2 regions of the Streptomyces lusitanus genome follow, and region 2 is predicted to be linked to the other one. Evidence: riboswitches for the same ligand, from Rfam matches in the RefSeq annotation. Region 2 holds a riboswitch; the other holds the start of a gene.
What was found. Region 2 has a riboswitch for glycine ahead of gcvP (aminomethyl-transferring glycine dehydrogenase). Riboswitches for the same ligand answer to the same signal wherever they lie in the genome.
Positions count from the first base shown of each region.

Region 1 (9,354 bases), on a different contig from region 2:
CCGACCAGCTTGGTTCCGCCGGGCTCGTGCTCGAGGAGGGCCTCGAACGCCTGGCGGGTCACACGGAAGGTTTCACCGTCACTCGCGAGGGCAGGGTCCAGGGAGCCCGGGTCGCCTGCACCGGCGAACACGAAGGTGTCCTTCGCGCCGCCGCTCTCGTTGTCGCTGTCCCGCTCGCTGGCGCAGCCCGTGGCGATCAGACCGACCGCGACCGCGGCCGTGATCGCCCGAGCGGCTCGGGTCTTGAATATGCGCATACTGGGGCCACTCCGGGTCCGCTATGTGGATGCATCTTGACCGGCCGAACACTACAGACGTTCGCAGTGAGTCAGGAACAGTCCGGATAGCGGTGATACCTACCTGAGATCTGAACACTTGACATAAGGGACTGTTCCGGCGTCCCAGCGCGTCGATTTAACGCTCCGGACACATCTGACGCCCTCACAAGTGCCGCTCATGAGGCCCGGGATGACGTGGAGACGCGGTGAAAGCGCAGGTGACAGGCGGTCAACGAGAGGTAGCTGACCGCACTCGCCGGAATCTGACGCAAAATCAGCGGTGGACGACTCAGAACGGAAGCCCCGATGGCCACCCCTGTCCATATTCTGGACACGGTCACGCTGCGTCACCGTACGGGAAACCCCCGGCAGCGGGTCAGCCGCCGGGGGCATCGGGAAGACCCACCGGTCAGAGGCGGTGCGCGGGCGGATAGCCGTAGCCCGTGGCGGGGGCCGGGGCGTGCGCCTCACGGTCGTAGAAGGGGCGCGCGTTGACGCGCAGCCACATCGCCACGGGGTCGTGCGCGTCGGCCATGGCGACGGTGGAGACGGGCAGCCCGTCGGGCACCGCGGACAGCGACTGCCGCATCATCGCCCGCACCGACTCCACGGCGGGCGGCGAGGTGTCGTAGACGTCCAGGCCGATGGCGAGGTACGGGGCGCCGAGGGCCGGCTGCACCCAGGCGCGGCGCAGCGCGCGCACGGCCGGGGTGCGGTGGGCGTTCTGCGCGAGAAGGGCGTAGAACTGCGGGATCTCGATGGCCGGTTCGGACAGCCGCAGCGGCCCTGCGGGCTGCTGGTCGAGTCCGCCGGCGATACGGCGCAGGTCCAGCCAGGGGATGCCGACGCCGCCGCCGGGCGCGTGCGGGTTGAGCCAGAGGCCGTAGCGGTCCGGGTAGAGCGCGCGGGCCACCTCCAGGCCGTCGACCACCTCGTACGAGCGGTTCCAGCCGCTGGCGGACAGCTCCTGGGCGGAGGTCACGCAGGGCGCGTAGCCGTGCCCTTCGACCTCCATGGTCCCGTACTGGGCGTCGGGCGAGCCGGCCTGGCCGTGCCAGAGCAGCATCCAGACCCGGCCGGACGAGGGGGTGGCGAGGGCGCGCAGCAAGGCCTCGTAGGCGTCGTAACGCCCGGGCGTCACCTGGCGCAGCATGTGCTCGACCTGTCCGGCCGCCGCGGTGCCAGCGCTCACTTGTATCGCCCCTCCGTACAACACCCTGCCGGCCAATGCCCCTAGCTTAAGCCGACGGCCACCGCCGGTCTGCGGTCAGTGCCGGAAGGCGGGCGATGAGGCCTCTCGTTCGGATCACCCCGGCGTCGGTGGCCTGGCACGCACTCCCCCACCGCCCTGAACGGGCGTGAGCACCCCCAGCGGCGTTGTCGTCGGTTGCCAACTCCCCCACGCTCGACTGCGCCCGTGCGGGCGGGGCCCCCATCGCGTTGACGCCCTCCTCCGCCTTGCGGCTGCACGCCCCGGACCCGGTCCGGGCCGGTCGACGGGGCACCGCGCTTCACGGTCGGCCTGATCCGAACGAAAGGCCCTGGCGGCGGATCGGGCGGGCGCGTCAGGCGCGCTGGTAGAAGGGGCGGACCTTGTGGCGCAGCCAGTCGGCGACCGGGTCCTGGGCCACGTCGAGGACGACGAGGTTGACCGGCCAGCGGGCGGGGCTGCGGCCCAGGGCGCGGCCGAGGGCGTCCAGCGGCAGCGCGCGGGGGTCGCCCTCCCAGTGCAGCAGCTCCACGCCGACGAACAGCACCGGGTCGGCCGTCTCGATGGCGGCCAGGCAGCGGCGGGCGGTCGCCACCACCCCGAGGGCCTCGAACTCCTGGGAGGCGGCGGCGAGGAAGTCCACCGGGTCGTCCTGCCAGTCCGGTTCGAACAGCCGGACCCGGCCGCCGCCCGCCGGGCCGTCCAGCGGGGAGCGCCCGGCCCGGCACAGGTCGGCCACCGCGGCCGGCGGCAGCGGGACGGCGACCGTGCCGCCCGGGTTGACCACGATGCCGGCCTGCGGGGGCAGTCCGCGGGCGAACTCCACGGCGGGCGCGATGGTGCAGCCCATGTGGGAGCCGACGACCTGGCGGAACTGCTCCTCGGAGCTGAAGACCGGCACGTACACCTGGCCGTCCAGGTCCATGGTGGGCAGGTCGAGGGGGCCGCTGTGCGGGCCGCCGCCGTTGGGCAGGGGCACCCACAGGAAGCTGCGGCCGAGCACCTCGACGATCCGTGCCCCCGCCGAGGGGACGCCGAGGGAGGCGGAGAGCGCCTCCTCCAGTTCGTTGCCGGGCCACCCGCCGTGCGGGTGGAAGTGCGTCCGGTCCGGGATGTCCGCCGGGAAGTCCATCTGTCGCCCACCGTCTGCCTGGTACCACTGCTTGGCGGAAAGGCTAGCCGGTCAGCCGGCGAAGCCGATCCGGCGCAGGGCGTCCGCGGCGTCCCGGTCGACGAGCACCGCCGAGGCGCAGCCCGCCGGCACCCGGCCGGACTCCACCGCCTCCAGCAGCCGGCCGCACGCGGTGCGGTGCCGCCGGAAGGCGTACCGCGAGACGCCCCGGCCCCGCTCCAGCTGGCCGGCCAGGGCCTCCTCGGCCGGGACGTCCAGCACCAGCAGATGCAGTGCGGCCCCGCGACGGCGGGCCTCGCGGGCCAGCCAGCGCCGCACCCAGGCCTGGGTGCCGCAGTCGTGCACGACGACCGGCCGGCCGGAGCGCAGCACGCGGCGCAGTCCCGCGTAGTGGGCGAGGCGGACCAGCGGGCGGTAGACCGCGTAGGGCAGCAGGCGGGGCATACGGCGGTCCCAGCGGTCGCGGGCGTCCTGGGAGTCGACGCGGGCGTCGTGCACCGCGCGCCGCATCAGCGTGGACTTGCCGCTGCCGGGCAGCCCGGTGACCACGACGAGGTCACGGGGGCCGAAGAGCAGGGCGCGCGGGCTGCGGCCGGAGCGGGCGCGCAGATCCTGGACGAGGGGGGCGGGCGCCGCGTCGCGGGCGCCACCGGCCCGGAGCGCGTGCTGCCGGGGCAGCGCGACGCCTGTGGTGCCGGCGTACGCCGTGGGCCTGTTCACCGTGGTCGTCCTCCCCTGGGGCCGGATATGAAGGTCCCGTCCCCGCCGCGTGTAAAGAGAAGGTAATGCCGGGTCGCTCTCGGTTGCGTGCTCATACCGCTACAGGCCTGTCACAGCTCCCTGTGACCGAGCCTGCACGAGCGGTGCACCCCCGGCAAGGGTCCCCCTGACGGTGTCCCGCGATGCGTGCAATGATGTGCGCGCCTAACTGCATACCGGCCGTTTGAATCCGCGCGGGAGAGTCCCCGGCACCGTGTGCCGCCGGGGCGCCGAAGGAGCAAGTCCCTCCCTTGAATCTCTCAGGCACCGTTACCGCGCGGGCGAGGCACATCTGAAAAGCGGGCCGCCGTCGCAGTGCTCCGGCTGCCCCACCCAAGGTGCAAGTCCTGGCCCCCGTCCGCCGGTGGTCATGGCGAACCTCTCAGGTTCCGATGACAGATGGGGAGGAACGACCTCGCCGTCATGCCCCCTGGGAGACCGACCGATGAGCAGTACCGAACCCCGTCGCACCGCGCTCGATGCCCTGCACCGGTCGCTCGGCGCGACCATGACCGACTTCGCCGGCTGGGACATGCCCCTGCGCTACGGCTCCGAGCGCGACGAGCACAACGCCGTGCGCACGAGGGCCGGCCTCTTCGACCTCTCGCACATGGGCGAGATCACCGTCACCGGCCCGGGGGCCGCCGCGCTCCTCGACCACGCGCTGGTGGGCAACATCTCCGGCGTGAAGCCGGGCCGCGCCCGCTACACGATGATCTGCCGTGAGGACGGCGGCATCCTGGACGACCTGATCGTCTACCGGCTCGGCGAGACCGAGTACATGGTCGTGGCCAACGCCTCCAACGCCCAGGTCGTGCTGGACGCCCTCACCGAGCGGGCCGACGGCTTCGACGCCGAGGTGCGCGACGACCGCGACGCGTACGCGCTGCTGGCCGTGCAGGGCCCCGAGTCCCCGGCGATCCTCCAGAGCCTCACCGACGCCGACCTGGACGGCCTGAAGTACTACGCCGGCCTGCCGGGCACCGTGGCCGGGGTCCCCGCGCTCATCGCCCGCACCGGCTACACCGGCGAGGACGGCTTCGAGCTGTTCGTGAAGCCGGAGCACGCCGTGGAGCTGTGGCAGGCGCTGACCAAGGCGGGCGAGGGCCACGGTCTGGTGCCGTGCGGCCTGTCCTGCCGGGACACGCTCCGCCTGGAGGCGGGCATGCCGCTGTACGGCAACGAGCTGAGCACCTCGCTGACGCCCTTCGACGCCGGTCTGGGCCGGGTGGTGAAGTTCGAGAAGGAGGGCGACTTCGTCGGCCGCGCCGCCCTCGCCGAGGCCGCCGAGCGCGCCGCGCAGAACCCGCCGCGCGTCCTGGTCGGCCTGGTCGCCCACGGCCGCCGGGTGCCGCGCGCCGGGTACGCGGTGGTGGCCGGCGGCGAGAAGATCGGCGAGGTCACCTCCGGCGCCCCCTCCCCCACCCTGGGCAGGCCGATCGCCATGGCCTACGTCGACGCGCGCCACGCGGAGCCGGGCACCGAGGGCGTCGGCGTGGACATCCGCGGCAGCCACGAGCCGTACGACGTCGTGGCGCTGCCGTTCTACAAGCGGCAGAAGTGACACCGTCGTAGACAGCCTCCGGGCAGTCCTCGGCAGTTCTCGCGCGTGTGTGCGGCGCGGGCGTTCCACCCGTCCGGCCGTGTTCCGCGCCGTCCCCGTTCACCAGCAGTTTCCCGCGTACAGGAGAATTCAGGCCATGAGCAACCCCCAGCAGCTGCGCTACAGCAAGGAGCACGAGTGGCTGTCGGCCGCCGAGGACGGCGTGTCGACGGTCGGCATCACGGAGCACGCGGCCAACGCGCTCGGCGACGTGGTCTTCGTGCAGCTCCCCGAGGTCGGTGACACCGTGAGCGCGGGCGAGACCTGCGGCGAGCTGGAGTCCACCAAGTCCGTCAGCGACCTGTACTCCCCCGTCTCCGGCGAGGTCACCGAGGTCAACGAGGACGTCGTGAACGACCCGGCGCTGGTGAACTCGGCCCCCTTCGAGGGCGGCTGGCTGTTCAAGGTGCGGGTCGCCGAGGAGCCGGCCGACCTGCTGTCCGCCGCCGAGTACGACGCGTTCGTCGCGGGCTGAGGAGCCTAACCGCATGTCGCTTCTGAACACGCCTCTGCACGAGCTCGACCCGGCGGTGGCCGCCGCGGTCGACGCAGAGCTGCACCGGCAGCAGTCCACCCTCGAGATGATCGCCTCGGAGAACTTCGCCCCGGTCGCGGTCATGGAGGCCCAGGGCTCGGTCCTCACCAACAAGTACGCCGAGGGCTACCCCGGCCGCCGCTACTACGGCGGCTGCGAGCACGTCGACGTGATCGAGCAGATCGCCATCGACCGGGTGAAGGAGCTGTTCGGCGCCGAGCACGCCAACGTCCAGCCGCACTCGGGCGCCCAGGCCAACGCGGCCGCGATGTTCGCGCTGCTCAAGCCCGGCGACACGATCATGGGTCTGAACCTCGCGCACGGCGGGCACCTGACCCACGGCATGAAGATCAACTTCTCCGGCAAGCTCTACAACGTGGTCGCGTACCACGTGGGCGACGACGGCCAGGTCGACATGGCCGAGGTCGAGCGCCTCGCCAAGGAGAACAAGCCGAAGCTGATCGTCGCCGGCTGGTCGGCGTACCCGCGTCAGCTGGACTTCGCCGCGTTCCGCCGGATCGCGGACGAGGTCGGCGCGTACCTCATGGTCGACATGGCGCACTTCGCCGGTCTGGTCGCCGCGGGCCTGCACCCGAACCCGGTGCCGCACGCCCACGTCGTGACCACCACCACCCACAAGACCCTCGGCGGTCCGCGCGGCGGTGTGATCCTCTCCACGGCCGAGCTGGCCAAGAAGATCAACTCCGCGGTGTTCCCCGGTCAGCAGGGCGGTCCGCTGGAGCACGTCGTCGCCGCCAAGGCCGTCGCCTTCAAGGTCGCCGCGAGCGAGGACTTCAAGGAGCGCCAGCGCCGCACCCTGGAGGGCGCCCGCATCCTGGCCGAGCGTCTGGTGCGGGACGACGTGAAGGCCGTGGGCGTGGACGTGCTGTCCGGCGGCACCGACGTGCACCTCGTCCTGGTCGACCTGCGGAACTCCGAGCTGGACGGCCAGCAGGCCGAGGACCGGCTCCACGAGGTCGGGATCACCGTCAACCGGAACGCGATCCCGAACGACCCGCGCCCGCCGATGGTCACCTCGGGCCTGCGCATCGGCACGCCCGCCCTCGCCACCCGCGGCTTCACGGCCGAGGACTTCGCCGAGGTCGCGGACGTGATCGCCGAGGCGCTGAAGCCGTCGTACGACGCCGAGGCGCTCCGGGGCCGGGTCGCGGCGCTGGCCGCGAAGCACCCGCTGTACCCCGGTCTGAAGTAGTTCCGTACGCTTTCGTACGTACGGACATCCGGGGCATCGCGCACACTGGGTCAGTGGGCGCGGTGCCCCGCTCCGTGCCGCGCGCCTCCCGCGCGCTCCCTGTACCACCCTCCCCCGGCGGACAGCGCCGTCCGTCACACGCTTAGGAGTCCTCCCGTGGCCATCTCGGTCTTCGACCTGTTCTCGATCGGCATCGGCCCGTCCAGCTCGCACACGGTCGGCCCGATGCGGGCGGCCCGGATGTTCGCCCGGCGGCTGCGCAACGAGGACCTGCTGGACTCGGTCGTCTCGGTCCGGGCGGAGCTGTACGGCTCCCTCGGCGCCACCGGGCACGGCCACGGCACGCCCAAGGCGGTGCTGCTCGGCCTGGAGGGCGACTCGCCGCGCACGGTGGACGTGGAGTCGGCCGACGAGCGGGTGGAGAAGATCAAGGACGGCGGCCGGATCCGGCTGCTCGGCGAGCACGAGATCGCGTTCTCCTTCGACGACGACCTGGTGCTGCACCGCCGCAAGGCGCTCCCCTACCACGCCAACGGCATGACCCTATGGGCGTACGACGCCGCCGGCGCCGAGCTGCTGGCCAAGACCTACTACTCGGTCGGCGGCGGTTTCGTCGTCGACGAGGACGCGGTGGGCGCGGACCGCATCGTGCTGGACGACACGGTCCTGAAGTACCCCTTCCGCACCGGCGACGAGCTGCTGCGGCTGACGCGGGAGACCGGCCTGTCGATCTCCGCGCTGATGCTGGAGAACGAGCGCGCCTGGCGGACCGAGGAGGAGATCCGCGAAGGGCTGCTGGAGATCTGGCGCGTGATGCGGGCCTGCGTGGAGCGGGGCATGTCCCGCGAGGGCATCCTGCCGGGCGGCCTGAAGGTCCGCCGCCGGGCCGCCACCACCGCCCGCAAGCTGCGTTCCGAGGGCGACCCGCAGGCGCTCGCGATGGAGTGGATCACCCTCTACGCGATGGCGGTGAACGAGGAGAACGCGGCCGGCGGCCGGGTCGTCACGGCGCCGACCAACGGCGCGGCCGGCATCATCCCGGCCGTCCTGCACTACTACATGAACTTCGTGCCGGGCGCCGACGAGGAGGGCGTGGTCCGCTTCCTGCTCGCGGCGGGCGCCATCGGCATGCTCTTCAAGGAGAACGCCTCCATCTCCGGCGCCGAGGTCGGCTGCCAGGGCGAGGTGGGCTCCGCCTGCTCGATGGCGGCGGGCGCGCTGGCGGAGGTGCTGGGCGGCTCCCCGGAGCAGGTGGAGAACGCGGCCGAGATCGGCATGGAGCACAACCTGGGGCTGACCTGCGACCCGGTGGGGGGCCTGGTGCAGATCCCGTGCATCGAGCGCAACGGCATGGCCGCGGTGAAGGCGGTGACCGCCGCCCGGATGGCGATGCGCGGCGACGGCTCGCACAAGGTGTCCCTGGACAAGGTCATCAAGACCATGAAGGAGACCGGGGCGGACATGTCGGTGAAGTACAAGGAGACCGCGCGCGGCGGGCTCGCGGTGAACATCATCGAGTGCTGAGCGCGTGCTCCGACGGGTGCTGAACAGGGCTTTGCGTCAGGCAGGTTGAAACGGGGAACAATACAACTCCCGTCCCCCCACGGCACCACACGGGAGAACCTGCATGCTGCGTGGCATCGACGTCAGTTCCCACCAGTCCTCCTCGTACGACACGGACGGCCTTTCCTTCGTCTTCGTCAAGGCGACGGAGGGCCGTTCGTACGTGAATCCGAAACTGGCCGCCCAGACCAAGCGGGGCCGGGACGCCGGTCTGGTCGTCGGGTTCTACCACTTCCTCTGGCCGGGGAATCTCACCGCACAGGCCGAGTACTTCGTCGCCAAGGCGCCCGAGAAGCGGGGCGACATCCTCGCGGTGGACTGGGAGACGACGGGGGAGGGAACGCGGGCCAGCAACGCGGAGAAGGACCGCTTCATCCGCAAGGTAAAGGAGCTGAGGCCGCACCACAGGGTGATCCTTTATGCGAACAGGCACTTCTGGCTCAACGTCGACACCACTTCCTACGCAGGCGACGGGCTCTGGATCGCCGACTACGTCACCGCCGGGAAGCCGCGCATCCAGGCGGACTGGCGTTTCCACCAGTACACCGACGACCCGCTGGACAGGAACGTCGCGGACTTCTCCAGCGAGTCGGCGCTGCGGGAATGGGCCGGGGGCTGAGGCGCCCCGGCCTCTCGGCGTGACGGCCTAGCCGCGGAACTCCTCCTGGCGTTCCGGGGAGGCCTCGGCGAGGGCACGGGTGACGGCGTCGGCGTCGCCGCGCAGGCCGTAGACGGGGGTGCCGGGCTGCTGGCGCCAGGAGTCGTCGATGCCGCCCGCGTCGACGGTGTCGAAGCCCAGCTCCTCGATCAGGTCGCGGACCTTGCGCTTGGCCGCCTCGTCGTCGCCGGCGACGGGCAGGGCCATGCGCTCCGGGTCGCCCTTCGGGCGGTGCCGGTCCAGCAGGTCCTGGGCGTAGGTGCCGTTGAACGCCTTGACGACGGGGTGCCCGATCCGGCCCTCCGTCCAGCGGCTCTCCGTGACGCCCTCGTCCTCGATGCCGGCGATCCTGCCGTCGCGCCCGCGCGGGTAGTAGTTGCCGGTGTCGATGACGGCCAGGCCC
Region 1 is NZ_JBHRWL010000031.1:64,906-74,259, forward strand. Features, by position in the region: gene ACFOSY_RS31535 (ABC transporter substrate-binding protein) at 1-257, opposite strand, end outside; gene ACFOSY_RS31540 (enhanced serine sensitivity protein SseB C-terminal domain-containing protein) at 688-1,470, opposite strand; gene ACFOSY_RS31545 (enhanced serine sensitivity protein SseB) at 1,844-2,620, opposite strand; gene ACFOSY_RS31550 (AAA family ATPase) at 2,672-3,340, opposite strand; glycine riboswitch at 3,565-3,665, shown strand; glycine riboswitch at 3,666-3,788, shown strand; gene gcvT (glycine cleavage system aminomethyltransferase GcvT) at 3,825-4,943, shown strand; gene gcvH (glycine cleavage system protein GcvH) at 5,080-5,457, shown strand; gene glyA (serine hydroxymethyltransferase) at 5,471-6,730, shown strand; gene ACFOSY_RS31570 (L-serine ammonia-lyase) at 6,887-8,254, shown strand; gene ACFOSY_RS31575 (glycoside hydrolase family 25 protein) at 8,358-8,912, shown strand; gene ACFOSY_RS31580 (NADPH-dependent F420 reductase) at 8,940-9,354, opposite strand, start outside.
Region 1: it holds a riboswitch for glycine, as region 2 does, so the genes downstream of both, gcvT (glycine cleavage system aminomethyltransferase GcvT) here and gcvP (aminomethyl-transferring glycine dehydrogenase) in region 2, are expected to answer to the same signal.

Region 2 (9,354 bases):
GCGGGCCGCCGCGTGGCTGGAGCGGATGGGGCTGGCCGGGCACGCGGGCGCCAAGCCCCGGCGGCTCTCCGGCGGGCAGGCCCAGCGCGTGGCGCTCGCCCGCGCCCTGGCCACCGATCCGCGTCTGCTGCTCCTGGACGAGCCGCTCGCCGCCCTGGACGCCCGCACCCGGCTGGAGGTCCGGGCGCAGTTGCGCCGCCACCTGGCGGACTTCGAGGCCGTCGCGGTCCTGGTGACGCACGACCCGCTGGACGCGATGGTCCTGGCCGACCGGCTCGTCGTGGTGGAGCACGGCCAGGTGGTGCAGGAGGGCGCCCCCGCCGACATCGCCCGCCACCCGCGCACCGAGTACATCGCCCAGCTCGTCGGGCTGAACCTCTACCGCGGCCGGGCGGACGGTCACACGGTGCGGCTCGACGCGGGGCCGGAGGTGAGCACCACCGAGGACCTGTCGGGGCCCGCGTTCGTCGCCTTCCCGCCCGGCGCCGTCACCCTGTACCGGGAGCGGCCCACCGGCTCCAGCGCGCGCAACCTGTGGCGCTGCGAGGTGGCGGGGCTGGAGAGCCACGGCGACCAGATCCGCGTGGAGCTGACCGGCGAACTGCCGCTGGCCGCCGACCTCACCGCCGTCGCCGTGGCCGAGCTGGGCCTGCACCCGGGCGCACCGGTCTGGGCGGCGGTCAAGGCCACGCAGACGCACGCCTATCCCGCCTGACGGCCCCGGACACGCGGGAGGGGCCCCGCCCGGACCGTCACGGTCACCGGGCGGGGCCCCTCACGCGCGCGTGTGTCAGTCCTCGTACGCGTCCAGCGGCGGGCAGGAGCAGACCAGGTTGCGGTCGCCGTAGGCCTGGTCGATGCGGCGCACCGGCGGCCAGTACTTGTCGGCGGCGTTCACCTCGCCCGGGAACACGGCTTCCTCACGGCTGTAGGCGTGCTCCCACTCCCCGCCGAGCGCGGACGCCGTGTGCGGGGCGTTGCGCAGCGGGTTGTCGTCGGCGGGCCACGCGCCGGAGCCGACCTTCTCGATCTCGGCGCGGATGGCGATCATCGCCTCGCAGAACCGGTCGAGCTCGGTGAGGTCCTCGGACTCGGTGGGCTCGATCATCAGCGTGCCGGCCACCGGGAAGGACATCGTCGGCGCGTGGAAGCCGTAGTCGATGAGCCGCTTGGCCACGTCGTCGACGGTGACGCCGGTCGCCTTGGTGAGCGGGCGCAGGTCGAGGATGCACTCGTGCGCGACGAGCCCGCCGGGGCCGGTGTAGAGCACCGGGTAGTGCGGCTCCAGGCGCTTGGCGATGTAGTTGGCGCTGAGCACGGCCACCTGGGTGGCCCGCTTCAGGCCCTCGCCGCCCATCAGCCGGACGTACGCCCAGGAGATGGGCAGGATGCCCGCCGAGCCCCACGGCGCGGCCGAGATGGGCCCGACGCCCGTCTCCGGTCCGGCCTCCGGCTGGAGCGGGTGGTTCGGCAGGTACGGGGCGAGGTGGGCGCGCACGCCGACCGGGCCGACGCCGGGACCGCCGCCGCCGTGCGGGATGCAGAACGTCTTGTGCAGGTTCAGGTGGGAGACGTCGCCGCCGAAGTGGCCGGGCTTGGCCAGGCCGACCAGGGCGTTGAGGTTGGCGCCGTCGACGTACACCTGGCCGCCGGCCTCGTGGACCTGGGCGCAGATGTCGGCGACGTGCTCCTCGAAGACGCCGTGCGTCGACGGGTAGGTGATCATCAGCACGGCCAGCTCGTCGCGGTGCTGCTCGATCTTGGCGCGCAGGTCCTCGACGTCGATCTCGCCGTCGTCGGACGTCCTGACGACGACGACCTTCATGCCGGCCATCACGGCGGACGCGGCGTTGGTGCCGTGCGCGGAGGACGGGATCAGGCAGACGATGCGCTGTTCGTCGCCGTTGGCGCGGTGGTAACCGCGTACGGCGAGCAGACCGGCCAGCTCGCCCTGGGAACCGGCGTTGGGCTGGAGGGACACCTTGTCGTAGCCGGTGACCTCGGCGAGACGTTCCTCCAGCTCGTGGATGAGCGTGAGGTAGCCCTGCGCCTGCTCGGCGGGCGCGAAGGGGTGCAGCTGGCCGAACTCGGGCCAGGTGACCGGCTCCATCTCGGTGGTCGCGTTGAGCTTCATGGTGCAGGAGCCCAGCGGGATCATGCCGCGGTCGAGCGCGTAGTCGCGGTCGGCGAGGCGGCGCAGGTAGCGCAGCATGGCCGTCTCGGAGCGGTGCTGGTGGAACACCGGGTGGGTCAGGTAGTCGTCGGTGCGCAGCAGCGCGTCCGGCAGGGCGTCCGCCGCGGCGGCGTCCAGGGCTGCGACGTCGGCCTCGACGCCGAAGGCGCGCCAGACGGCGGCGAGCTGGTCGCGGGTGGTGGTCTCGTCGCAGGCGAGGGAGACGGTGTCCGCGTCGACGAGGCGCAGGTTCACCCCGTGGTCGCGGGCGGCAGTGACGACCTCGGCGGCCCGGCCGGCGACCCGCACGGTGAGGGTGTCGAAGTAGGAGCCGTGGACGATCTCGGCGCCGCCGGAGCGCAGCCCCTCGGCGAGGATCGCGGCGTAGCGGTGGGTGCGCCGGGCGATGGTCCGCAGGCCCTCGGGGCCGTGGTACACGGCGTACATACCGGCCATGACGGCGAGCAGCACCTGCGCGGTGCAGATGTTGCTGGTGGCCTTCTCACGGCGGATGTGCTGCTCACGGGTCTGGAGCGCCAGGCGGTACGCCTTGTGGCCGTCGGCGTCGACGGAGACGCCGACAAGGCGGCCGGGCAGGCTCCGGGCCATCTTGTCCTGGACGGCCATGTAGCCGGCGTGCGGACCGCCGAAGCCCATCGGGACGCCGAAGCGCTGCGTGGTGCCGACCGCGATGTCCGCGCCCAGCTCGCCGGGGGACTTCAGCAGGGTCAGGGCGAGCAGATCGGCGGCGACGGTGACGAGAGCACCGCGCTCGTGCGCCTGGTCGATGACCGGCTTGATGTCACGGACGGCGCCGGACGCGCCCGGGTACTGGATCAGGACGCCGTTGATCTCCCGGCCGTCGAGCTCGGCGGGGATGCCGTCGCTCAGGTCGGCGACGACGACCTCCACGCCGGTCGGCTCGGCGCGGGTCTCGATGACGGCGACGGTCTGCGGCAGCGCGTCCGCGTCGACCAGGAAGAGGCCCTTCTTGTTCTTGCCCATGCGCCGGGACAGCGCCATCGCCTCGGCGGCCGCGGTGCCCTCGTCGAGCAGGGAGGCGCCGGACGTGGGCAGGCCGGTGAGGTCGGCGACCATCGTCTGGAAGTTCAGCAGCGCCTCGAGCCGGCCCTGCGAGATCTCCGGCTGGTACGGCGTGTACGCCGTGTACCAGGCGGGGTTCTCCATGACGTTGCGCAGGATCACCGGCGGGGTGAAGGTGCCGTAGTAGCCCAGGCCGATCATGGAGCCGAGGACCTGGTTGCGGCCGGCGAGGTCGCGCAGCTCGGCGAGCACCTCGGCCTCGCTGCGGGCGCCGGGCAGGTCCAGCGCGTCGGCGTTCTTGATCACGTCGGGCACGGCGGCGGCGGTCAGCTCGTCGAGCGAGCCGTAGCCCACCTGGGCCAGCATCTTCGCCCGGGCTTCGTGGTCGGGGCCGATGTGGCGCTGCTCGAAGGGGATTCCCTGTTCGAGCTCGGAGAGCGGGGTACGGGGGGCAGTCATTGAGGAGGCCTCCTGGTCCGACGACCTTCGAGGGGCACCACGACACGGGTGCCCGGACGGCCTCCCCCTCTGTCATCTCAACCTGAGAGTTTCACCGGCACGCCTGGGGCGGACCGGTTTTCACCGTCGGTGAGAGCGGAAGCCGTCGACACCCGCCCTGCTTTCCAGAGTGACCTCGTCCGTGCGGTACGTGTGCCTGAGAGATTCCGGGGAGGATTTGCTCCTTCGGCGCCTCCGGTGGTGCCTGGAGGACTCTCCCGCACGGGGTCAGCAGCCGTTGTCAGCGTACCAGCGAGGTCCGGACCCCGGCTTTCGAGTGGCCGTTCCGCCGATTGTGCCTTTTTGTGGTGCTTACGGATGAGTTTGCGAGGAGTGGAGGGCCTGTGCAGACCGACATCGACCCGCGTCACCTCATCGGCCGCAAGGCGTACGACCGCAACGGCACGCGCATCGGGACGATCGACGAGGTCTACCTCGACGACGCCACCGGTGTGCCGGAGTGGGCGGCGATACGCACCGGCCTGTTCAGCCGGGACGCCTTCGTGCCCCTGGAACCCAGCGAGCTGGTCGACGGGGCGCTGCACGTGCCGTTCGAACGGTCCCTCATCAAGGACGCCCCCGACTTCGGCGTCGGCCGCCATCTGTCGCCGGAGCAGGAGCTCCAGCTGTACCACCACTACGGCCTGGACGTGGGCTCCCCGCCCCCGCTCCCCGACCACGACTTCGGCAAGCTGGCAGGCCAGGAGGAACACACCTGACACCCGGCCACCCCGCGCCCCTTCAGGGGCGCGGGGAGGCTGGCGCCCCTTCAGGGGCGCGGGGAAGCTGGCGCCCCTTCAGGGGCGCGGGGAAGCTGGCGCCCCTTCAGGGGCGCGGGGAACTGCGCGCTCAGCCCCCGCCCTCGGCCCGCCGACAACGACACCGAACCCACCCGGCCCGGGAACCACGGGCACCGAACACCCCGTGACAGCCACACCCCAAAGGGGCGCGGGGAACTGCGCGCTCAGCCCCCGCCCTCGGCCCGCCGACAACGACGCCGAACCCACCCGGCCCAGGGCTCACGGGGTGCAAACCGCCCCGTGACAGCCACAGCCCAGCCGGCAGGCTCACCTCACCCCACCCCCTCCACCAACGGCAACGGCTCCGCCGCCTCAAGCGCCGGGTCGTCGACCCAGAACGTCTTCACCCGGCCCGGCGCCGACACGGGCGTCTCGAAGCGAACCGTCACACGGCCCAGCCCACTGCCCTGCACCCACCCGTGCCCGTACTCGGCGTGCCGGACGTCGCACCCCGCGGGCCAGCGCCGTTCGGCGGGTTCCTCAGGGCGGGCCTCGGAGGCCGGCTCAGGTTCCTCACCCTCCCGCGCCGCGTCCTCCCCCGTACCCCCCGCCGCCTGGGCGAACAGATCCTCCTGCGTGTAGTCGGCCAGCCCGCTGACCCCGACGCCGAGCAGCCGTACGCCGCCCGTGGTGTCCACCGAGTCCAGGAGCCGCGCCGCCGCCTCCCGGACGACCGCCGGGTCGTCGGTGGGCCCCCGCAGCGTCTCGGACCGGGTCAGCGTGGAGAAGTCGTACCGCCGGACCTTCAGCACGATCGTGCGGCCGGACAGGCCGGCCCCGCGCAGCCGGCGCACGCAGCGGTCCGCGAGCCGCGCCACCTCCGTGCCGACCCGCACCCGGTCGTGGATGTCCACGTCGTACGTGTCCTCGACGGACACCGACTTCGTCTCGCGCTCGGCGACGACGGGCCGGTCGTCGCGGGCCAGCGCCATCGCGTACAGCGCGTGCCCGTGGGCCTTGCCCAGCAGCCGCACCAGCTCGTCCTCGCCCGCCTCGGCGATCTCACCGACCGTGTGGATGCCGGCCCGCCGCAGATGATCACCGGTGGCGGGTCCGACGCCCGGGAGGGTCCGCACCGGCATCGGCTCGAGCATCGCCCGCTCGGTCCCGGGCTCGATCACGACGAGCCCGTCCGGCTTCGCCTGCTCCGAGGCGATCTTCGCCAGCATCTTGGAGGCGGCCAGCCCCACGGAGCCGGTCAGTCCGGTGACCGCCCGGATGTCGGCGCGCAGCTTCGTGCCGACGAGCCGCGCCGACCGCTCGTCCCACGCCGTGCCCCCGGCCTCCAGGTCGACGAACGCCTCGTCGAGGCTGAGCGGCTCCACCAGCGGCGACAGGGCGCGCAGCAGCGCCATCACCTGGTCGCTGATCGAGCGGTACAGCGCGAACCGGGGCACCAGATACGCGGCGTTCGGCGCGAGCCGCCGCGCCTGGGACATGGGCATCGCCGAGTGCACGCCGAGGACGCGGGCCTCGTAGGAGGCGGTGGCGACCACACCACGGGGCCCGAGTCCTCCCACGATCACGGCCTTGCCGCGCAGACTCGGCTTCGACGCCTGCTCCACCGAGGCGTAGAAGGCATCCATGTCGAGATGCAGGATCGTGGGAGCGGATCTCACGTCTCCGATGCTGCCCTATGCCACTGACAACGCCCTCGTCGGACCGCGCCCCGGGCGGCACGGCCGCGCAGGAACCGCGGTCTCAGACCGCGCGGTTCCTGCGGCGGGCCAGCTCGTCCATCGGGTTGTGCCCGATCAACGTCTCGCCGGTGTCGACGCGCTCGCCGTGCAACTGCGACAGGGCGCTCTCGACGTCCCGCCACACCACGCCCACGGCGATGCCGAAGACGCCCTGGCCGCCCTGGAGCAGGGCGTGGACCTCGTCGGGCGAGGTGCACTCGTAGACCGTGGCGCCGTCGCTCATCAGCGTCATGCGCTCCAGGTCGTCGAAGCCGCGCTCGCGCAGATGCTGGACGGCGGTGCGGATGTTCTGCAGGGACACACCGGTGTCCAGGAACCGCTTCACGATCTTCAGCACGACGACGTCGCGGAAGCTGTACAGCCGCTGCGTGCCCGACCCCTGGGCGGGGCGCACGCTCGGCTCGACCAGGCCCGTGCGCGCCCAGTAGTCGAGCTGGCGGTAGGTGATGCCGGCCGCGGCGCAGGCCGTGGGCCCCCGGTAGCCGATCTCCTCGGTCGCCATGGCCACCGCCCCTCCACCGCTCGGCACGGCCGTCGGTCGCTGCGGAGCGGGATCGATCGCACCGCCCCGCGCGGGATGCACCCCGCCCGGGCGGAGCGGAAAGCTCTGGGGAGGATACGGCCCGCCCGCCCCGAAAACGCGTCCGGGGGCACCCCCAGCCGTACCGTCGCCGCTGCTTCTCACGCCGACCTCCGTCCTTGACCTGCCTCCTCGACGGTAGGCAGTCACCAAGGGTGCGTCAACGATCGCCACACTCGGCACGCCGAGTGATAATCACCCTAAGAGTGGTTTCCCGTGCCCCGTCGCGGGGAAAGGCTAGCCGAATGTGCCCGGCGCGGGCCGCGACCGCCGCCGAGGCCCAGGGAAACACTCACTGGTTGCTGGTCCCGAAGTCCTCCGGCGAGATCTGGTCGAGGAACTCGCGGAACTTCTCCACCTCGTCCTCCTGCTCGTCCGGAATGGCGATACCGGCGTCGTCCAGCACCGTGTCGCTTCCGTAGATCGGGGTCCCGGTCCGCAGGGCGAGCGCTATGGCGTCGGAGGGCCGGGCGCTCACCTCGACACCGCTGGCGAAGACCAGCTCGGCGTAGAAGACACCTTCCCTCAGGTCGGTGATGCGCACTTCCGTGAGCTCCTGTCCCACGGCCTCCAGCACGTCCTTGAACAGGTCGTGGGTCAGCGGCCGTGCGGGCGCCATGCCCTGCTGGGCGAAGGCGATGGCCGTGGCCTCCCCGGGGCCGATCCAGATGGGGAGGTAGCGGTCGCCGCCCACTTCACGCAACAGCACGATCGGTTGGTTGGAGGGCATTTCGACCCGGACACCTACGACATCGAGCTCGTTCACACAGCAACCCTAGGCCGTGCCCGGGACGTTTGGGTAGTCGGGCCGGGATCGGGTGGCCGATCCGGCCGCGCCGTGCTGCCCTCTGCCGCCCTCAGGGCAGCCGCACCCCGAGCGCCGACCGCACCAGCGCCGCGTGCAGCTTCATGGTGAGACCGGCCAGCTCCCTGGTGCGGTCCTCGGCGTGCGCCCTGGTCTGCGGGTTGCGGTGCCGCCGCAGCGGCGCCACGACCTGCTCCACCAGCCCGGCCTCCCGCTCGGCGGCCGCCTTCATGGCCCGCAGATGGCGCGGCTCGATCCCGTACCGGCCGAGCTCCGTGAGCAGCCCGGCGACGGTGACCGCCTCCGCGTCGTACACCCCGTCCCCCACCGGGACGAGCAGTCCGTACGACTCCCACTCGGCGAGCCGCTGCTCGTCCACCCCGGCGGCGGCGAGCAGCCGGCTGCGTCCGATACGGGCCGCGGCCGGCGTGTCCGCGCCGCTCTCGGCGGGGTCCTCGCCGTCACCCGGACGGCTCAGCGTCGGCAGGGGCACGGCCGCGCCGCGCTCCATGGCCGCCAGATGCTCCCGGATCACCTTGAGCGGCAGGTAGTGGTCGCGCTGCATGCGCAGCACATGGCCGAGGCGCTCGACGTCCTCGGCGCTGAACTTGCGGTACCCCGACGGGGTGCGGCGCGGCTCGACCAGCCCTTCCGACTCCAAGAAGCGGATCTTGGAGATGGTGACCTCGGGGAACTCCTCGCGCAGCACGTTCAGCACCGCACCGATGCTCATCAGTCCGGTGTCCGTGGCGGCGGCGCCGTCGCCGGCACCGCCGCTCGGTGTCTGCAGCATGGACCCTTCCTGGAGTCCCCGGGGCCTAGCCGGGGAGGTCAGTAGCTCCGCTGACTCGCGTAGAAGACCAGCCGGTACTTGCCGATCTGCACCTCGTCGCCGTTGGCCAGGGCGACCTGGTCGATCCGCTCGCGGTTGACGTACGTGCCGTTCAGGCTGCCGACGTCGGCGACCGTGAACGAGCCGTCCGGGCTGCGGCGGAACTCCACATGGCGGCGGGAGACCGTCACGTCGTCGAGGAAGATGTCGCTCTGCGGGTGACGCCCGGCCGTCGTCAGGTCGCCGTCCAGCAGGAAGCGGCTGCCCGAGTTCGGGCCGCGGCGCACGACCAGCAGGGCGGAGCCCACCGGCAGCGCGTCGACGGCGGCCTGCGCCTCCGGGGAGAGCGCGGGCACCTGGGTCTGCCCCGTGGCCTCGGCGTCGTAGGCCTCGAGACCGGAGATGGAGATCGTGGACGTCGTCTCGGAGGGGCGCTCCGGGGTGACGCCCGGCTTCAGCGGCGCACCGCAGTTGGAACAGAAGCGGCTGTTCTCCGCGTTGCGGTTGCCGCACCTCGAACACACCAGGGCCGACATGGACGGATCCTCCTGCCGCGGCTGCCCGCCAGGGGCGTGGGACGCGTACGGGCCGGAGAACCCTCCGCCCGCACCGGGGCTCGACGGCTGTCCAGAACCTATGCCGCCCGGCTGCGCAGGGTCAACGGAGGCCCCGCCCGCCTCGTCCCGGAACAGCGGACGCTGGTCGTCCGCACCGGGCTGTGCGCGGTGACGAGCGGTGGCGCTGTCGCCGTCCTCTCGCCGCGCGCTCTTGCCGAACAACTTCCCAAACAACTTCACGGGCGATTCCCCTTGACCGAAACAGACCCGCCCGTGGGGCAGGACGAACCCTGACTGAACACATTGGCCGACCCGGACATCTTCACAACGTCCGCCTCCGCCAGACAGTTTCCACCACGCACCAC
Region 2 is NZ_JBHRWL010000015.1:448,677-458,030, forward strand. Features, by position in the region: gene ACFOSY_RS22945 (ABC transporter ATP-binding protein) at 1-715, shown strand, start outside; gene gcvP (aminomethyl-transferring glycine dehydrogenase) at 791-3,676, opposite strand; glycine riboswitch at 3,851-3,946, opposite strand; gene ACFOSY_RS22955 (PRC-barrel domain-containing protein) at 4,060-4,434, shown strand; gene ACFOSY_RS22960 (DNA polymerase IV) at 4,788-6,134, opposite strand; gene ACFOSY_RS22965 (MerR family transcriptional regulator) at 6,217-6,798, opposite strand; gene ACFOSY_RS22970 (bifunctional nuclease family protein) at 7,088-7,561, opposite strand; gene ftsR (transcriptional regulator FtsR) at 7,653-8,393, opposite strand; gene ACFOSY_RS22980 (FHA domain-containing protein) at 8,432-9,354, opposite strand, start outside.